2 linked regions of the Buchnera aphidicola (Therioaphis trifolii) genome follow. The protein of the gene in region 2 interacts with the protein of the main gene of each other region in a pairwise test. Links are inferred from orthologs where the notes say so. Each region holds a gene or a part of one and is shown on either strand. Other genes may lie near its edges.

Evidence for each region.
Region 1: the proteins of gyrB (region 2) and gyrA interact in binary tests that used the Escherichia coli proteins (3 or more experiments, as listed by UniProt). The link is inferred for Buchnera aphidicola (Therioaphis trifolii) from one-to-one orthologs.

The regions. Positions count from the first base shown.
Region 1 is NZ_CP032996.1:139,382-142,865, forward strand. Bases 79-3,203 are described here. They hold gyrA (DNA topoisomerase (ATP-hydrolyzing) subunit A), read right to left. Parts: upstream 2,842-3,203; coding sequence 316-2,841; downstream 79-315. Other genes in these bases: pta (phosphate acetyltransferase), read left to right, coding at 79-291; D9V81_RS00670 (DUF2076 domain-containing protein), read left to right, coding at 2,975-3,203. Also shown: more of pta, read left to right, coding at 1-78; more of D9V81_RS00670, read left to right, coding at 3,204-3,484. UniProt on the Escherichia coli protein: A type II topoisomerase that negatively supercoils closed circular double-stranded (ds) DNA in an ATP-dependent manner to maintain chromosomes in an underwound state.
Region 2 is NZ_CP032996.1:8,493-11,901, reverse strand. Bases 345-3,394 are described here. They hold gyrB (DNA topoisomerase (ATP-hydrolyzing) subunit B), read left to right. Parts: upstream 345-693; coding sequence 694-3,096; downstream 3,097-3,394. Other genes in these bases: atpC (ATP synthase F1 subunit epsilon), read right to left, coding at 3,198-3,394; dnaN (DNA polymerase III subunit beta), read left to right, coding at 345-623. Also shown: more of dnaN, read left to right, coding at 1-344; more of atpC, read right to left, coding at 3,395-3,409. UniProt on the Escherichia coli protein: DNA gyrase negatively supercoils closed circular double-stranded DNA in an ATP-dependent manner to maintain chromosomes in an underwound state.

The sequences.
Region 1 (3,484 bases), 130 kb from region 2 along the record:
AATTTTATTATTGATGGTCCTATTCAATATGATGCAGCAAGTAATATAGTAATTTCAAATATTAAAGCCCCATTATCTCCTTTAAAAGGAAACGCAAATATTTTTATTTTTCCTGATTTAAATTCTGGAAATATTACTTATAAAGCTGTTCAACAATCTGCAAATGCATATTCTATTGGTCCTATTTTACAAGGTTTAAATAGACCAGTTAATGATTTATCTCGAGGAGCAACGATTGATGATATTGTATATACTATTCTTGTTACAATTATTCAATCAAATATTAGTTAATTTTATATTTTTTATTTTTATGAATTAGGGTGTATTAAATTTATTGTGAGAAATTTTTTGTAATGCTACTACTTTTTCATTTTTTGTTGTTCGGATTAAAATTACTCCTTGAGTATTTCGTCTTAATATTCTAATTTCTGATACATTTGTTCTAACTAATGTTCCTGCATTAGTAATCATCATAATTTGATCATTTTCAGAAACTTGTATTGCACTAATCACTCCTCCATTTTTTTTTGTAATTTTAATTGATCTTACTCCTTTAGTTGCTCGTGATTTAATAGGAAAATTTTCAATTTTGGTTCTTTTTCCATAACCATGTTCTGTAACTGTTAAAATTGTACCATGTTTTTGAGGTACAAGTAATGATACCGCTTGATCATCTTTATTAATATTAATACCCCGAATACCATATGCTGTTCGTCCCATTTTTCTTACTTCTTTTTCTGAAAAATGTACAACTTTTCCTTTTTTACTAAATAACATAATGTTATTTTTACCATTTGTAATTTCAGCTCCAATTAATTCATCTTTATTTTTTAAATGAATAGCTATAATTCCTGTAGATCTTGGTTTTTTAAAAACATTTAATGCAGTTTTTTTAACAACACCATTAGCTGTTAACATAAAAATATTTTTATTATTTTTTGTTTTATTTAAATTTATAATTGCTGTAATACGTTCTTTTTTATTTAATGGAATTAAATTAATAATGGGTTTACCTCTGGCATGTCTACTAGATTCTGGTAATTGATATACTTTAATTCTATATAGAGTACCTCTATTTGAAAAACATAATATAGTATCATGAGTATTTGTTATTAATAAAGTTTGTATATAATCTTCTTTTTTAGTTTTAGCAGCAGATTTACCTTTACCGCCTCGATGTTGTGTTTCGTAATCTGATAATGGTTGATATTTTACATATCCTGAATATGATAAAGTTACAATTACATCTTCTTTAGTAATCATATCTTCTATTTCAACTTCAGTATTATGTTCTATAATTTCTGTTTTTCTTTTATCTCCAAATTTATTTTGTATAATTATTAATTCATCTTTAATAATTTTTAACATATAATTATGATTATTTAAAATTTTTGATAATAATTGAATATGTTTTAATAATTTTTTATATTCATTAAAAATTTTTTCATTTTCTAATGTAGTTAATTTTTGTAATTTTAAATCAAGAATTGATTGTACTTGTTTTTCAGTAAATTGATATTCTATATAAGGTTTTTTATCTTTTTGTAATGTTTTATTTTTTATTTTTAAATTATTATATAATTGAGAATTAAGTTTCCATTTTTCAGATAATAATTTTTCTTTTGCAAATTTTGGTTGAACAGAATTTTTAATAATTTCAATAATTTTATTTATGTTATTTAATGCAATAGCTAGTCCTTGTAATATATGTACTTTTTTTTTTGTTTTCTTTAATTCAAATATGCTTCTTTTTGTAATAATATTTTCTCTATGTAATAAAAAACATTTTAAAATATTTTTTAATGACATTACTTTTGGTTGTCCATAATATAATGCTACCATATTTATACCAAAAGATATTTGCATTTGTGTTAATACATATAATTGATTTAATAATATTTCTTTAATTACATCTTTTTTAATTTCAATAACGATTCTCATGCCATCTTTATCTGATTCATCTCTTAAAGCATGGATTCCTTCGATTTTTTTTTCTTTTACTAATTCTGAAATTTTTGTAATTAATATAGATTTATTAACTTGATATGGTAATTCATATATTATAATAGTTTCACGTTTATTTTTAATATTTTTTTCTATTTTATGTCTAGCACGAATATAAATTTTTCCTTTACCAGTACGATATGCATTTTCGATTCCCTGATATCCACTAATAATTCCAGAAGTAGGAAAATCTGGTCCTGGTATATAATTCATTAGTTCTTTTAATGATATATTTTTATTATTAATATATGCAAGGCAAGCATTAATTACTTCATTTAAATTATGTGGTGGAATATTTGTAGCCATTCCAACTGCAATACCAGAAGAACCATTAATTAATAAATTTGGTATTTTTGTTGGTAATACCTCAGGAATTTTTTCTGTTTCATCATAATTTGGTAAAAATTTTACAGTATTTTTATCTAAATCATCTAATAATTCATGTGCTATTTTTGACATTCTTATTTCTGTATAACGCATAGCTGCTGCTGAATCACCATCTATTGATCCAAAGTTTCCTTGTCCTTCAATTAATACATATCGCAAAGAAAATGATTGAGCCATTCTGACTATTGCTTCATATACTGCTGAATCTCCATGAGGATGATATTTTCCAATTACATCACCTACAACTCGAGCAGATTTTTTATAAGGTTTATTCCAATCATTTCCTAAAATTTTCATAGCAAATAATATTCTTCTATGTACCGGTTTTAATCCATCTCTTACATCAGGTAATGCTCTTCCTACGATTACTGACATTGCATAATCAAGATAAGAAGATTTTAATTCTTTTTCAATATCAATTTGATGAATATTTTTTAAAAATTTATTCATATATTTATTTCTCATAAAGTAATATAACTGTATTTAATATAAAAATATATTATATTAAAATAATATAAAGGTATTAAAATAATATTTTTATTTTTTTATAATATTTAAAAATATCTTTTAAAATAGGATTTATATGAAAGAAACAGAAAAAAAATTAATTATTGATTTATTTAAGAAAATAAAAAATGTAGAATTACAAACACCTAATAAAGATATTGAAGCGGAAAAATTAATTAATTTTTTATTAAATAATCAAAATAATGCAGTTTATTATATGGTACAAACAATTTTAGTACAAGAAATAATTATTCAGGAATTAAATGATAAAATAAAAAAAATAGAAAATCAAACAAATAATTCTTTTTCACAATCTTCTAGTTTTTTATCTGATCATTTAAAAAATAAAATTTTAGATATGCCTATTCAAAATAATTCATTATATAATAATAAATATGATACTTATAAAAAATTTGAATCTAATATTTTAGATACTAATTATTTAAATAATAAAAATAATTATTCTGGAAGTAATACTAGTGGCGGTGGTATATCTAGTTTTCTTGGTAATGCTTTACAAACAGCAGTCGGTGTAGCAGGAGGTATGGTTGCTGGAAATATGATAACAGATTTTTTTCAAAATCAT
Region 2 (3,409 bases):
TTGAAATTAATAAAGGAACAATATTATCTGTGTCTACCGATGGTTACAGAATGGCAATTTCAAAAATTAATTATGAAAATATAAAAAAAAAAATTTCTATTATTATTCCATATAAAACAATATTAGAATTAATAAAAATTCTAGAAGAAAAAAATAATAAAATTAAAATTAGTTTTAATAAAAATAGTATTAAAATTTATTTAGAAAAATATATTATATCTAGTAAATTAATAGATAATCAATTTCCAAATTATAAACAGTTTTTAAAAATAATTTTTCAAAAAAATATTATTATTAATCGACAAAAAATTAAAGAGGCTTTAACAAGAGCGTCAATTTTAACAAATCAAAAAATTCCAGGTGTAAGAATTATTATTACTAATGGAATATGTACTATAAGTGCTAATAATGAACAAGATGAAATAGTTAAAGAAAAATTTAAAATTAATTATTTTCATACACCAATAGAATTAACAATGAATATTCATTATATTTTAGATGTAATTAATATTATTGATAATGATACAATTAAAATTTTATTAAATAATGAAAATTCTAGTATATGTATCCAAGATAATAAATTTAATAATTCAAATCATATAATTATGCCTTTAATTTTATAAAAAATAATTAATTTTTTATTTTAAAATATTATTTTTTATTATGATATATAAAATAGGAATATTATGAAATATGTATAATTCTTCTAATATTAAAATTTTAAAAGGATTAGATGCAGTAAGAAAACGTCCAGGTATGTATATTGGAAATACAGATGATGGTAGTGGATTACATCACATGGTTTTTGAAATTGTTGATAATTCTATTGATGAAGCTCTAGCTGGATATTGTAAAAAAATTCAGGTTATTATTCATCCAGATCAATCAATTTCTGTAAAAGATGATGGAAGAGGAATACCTATAGATATACATCCTGAAGAAGGAATTTCATCTGCAGAAGTAATTTTAACTATGTTACATTCTGGAGGAAAATTTGACAATAATACATACAAAATTTCAGGTGGTTTACATGGAGTTGGAATTTCTGTAGTAAATGCATTATCTAAAAAATTAAAATTAACAATATATAGAAATGGAAATATATATCAACAAACATATAAAAATGGTAAACCGATTAATAAATTAAAAATTATTGGTAAAAAAAATTATACAGGTACAAAAATTCATTTTTGGCCAAGTTATAAAATATTTACTCATATTATTAATTTTAAATATGAAATATTATCCAAAAGATTAAGAGAACTTTCTTTTTTAAACCCTAATATTGAAATTCAAATACAAGATATAAATAGAAATTTAAAAGAAATATATCATTATACTGGAGGAATTAAATCATTTATTAAATTTTTAAGTAAAAATAAACAACCTATTCATACACAAATTATATATTTTAAATCTATAAAAGATAACATTGAAGTAGAAATTGCTATACAATGGAATAATTCATTTAAAGAAAAAATTTATTGCTTTACTAATAATATTCCTCAAAAAGATGGAGGAACACATTTATCTAGTTTTAGAACAGCAATTACAAGAACTATAAATAATTATATTAATAAAGAAGGATATAATAAAAAAAATACAATTCAAACTATTGGAGATGATACTAGAGAAGGAATAATTGCAATTATATCAATTAAAATGCCTAATCCAAAATTTTCTTCACAAACAAAAGAAAAATTAGTATCTTCTGAAGTAAAAGCAATTATAGAATCAATTATTACAACAAATTTAACAGATTTTTTATTAGAAAATCCTAAAGATTCTAAAAATATCATTAATAAAATTATTCATGCATCTAAAATTAGAGAAGCAGCAAAAAAAGTAAGAGAAATTAGTAAAAAAAAAGGCATTATTGATTTAAGTGGTTTGCCTGGAAAATTAGCAGATTGTCAAGAAAAAAATCCAACATTATCAGAAATTTATTTAGTTGAAGGAGATTCTGCTGGAGGATCAGCAAAACAGGGAAGAAATAGAAAAAATCAAGCTATTTTACCATTAAAAGGAAAAATATTAAATGTAGAAAAAGCTACATTTGAAAAAATGATTGCATCACAAGAAATCGGAACAATTATTACAGCTTTAGGATGTGGTATTGGAAAAATAGATTATAATCCTGAAAAATTAAGATATCACACTATTATTATAATGACTGATGCTGATATTGATGGATCTCATATAAGAACATTATTATTAACTTTTTTTTATCGATATATGCCTGAAATTATTAAACGCGGACATATATATATAGCACAACCTCCATTATATAAAATTAAACAAGGTAAAAAAGAAATATATATTAAAAATGAAGAATTTATGTATAAAAAACAAATTAAAATTGCTTTAAAAAATTTATTATATTATAAAAAAAATATTAATAATAATACACATTCGGAAAAATTTAAAAAAATAATTTTAGAATATTTAAATATTAAATATATTTTAAAAAAATGTAATTATCATTTTTCTAATGAAATTATACAGGAACTTATATATCAACCAAAATTAAATAATTTATATAATAAAAATAATGTAACAAAATGGGTAGAAAAAATTATTTTTAATTTAAATAATAAAACAAAATATATAAAATATTCAAGTAAAATTAAAGAAAATATTGAACAAAAAACTTTTGAACCAATAATTTTTGAATTCGATAAATTAAATTTAAAAAATAATATTTATTATATTACAAATACATTATTGTCTAGTAATGAATATACTAAAATAAAAAAATTAGGTGATCAATGGATAAAATTAATTCATAAAGATGATTATATTAAACGAGGAAATAAAATAAAAAAAATTATTAATTTAGAAGCTATTATAAAATGGTTAATAAAAATAGTACAAAATGAAATTAAAATACAAAGATATAAAGGATTAGGAGAAATGAATCCTAATCAATTATGGAAAACAACTATGAATCCTAAAACTAGACATATGTTACAAGTAACTATTAAAGATGCTATTTCTGCAAATATTCTATTTAATACTTTAATGGGAGATTTAGTTGAACCAAGGAAGATATTTATAGAAAAAAATGCTTTAATGGTAGAAAATATTGACATTTAAAATTATATTAAATGAATTTTTATAAAAATATTATTTAAAATTAAGTTTTAAATAATTTACATTTCAAAAATATTTTTATAAAAATATCATATTTAAATAAATTATTTTTTTATATGTTTTAATAATTTTAATTTTATTAAAATATAAAATAATTGATTTTTTAAATTATTACTTTTATTATGTAATATTTTTTCATAAATATCTTTTTTTTGATTAATTAAATCATTATAATTTAAATTATATAAAAAATCTGATTCATCAGATAATATATTAACATTATTAGGTTGAATTTCTAGAACTCCATCAGAAACAT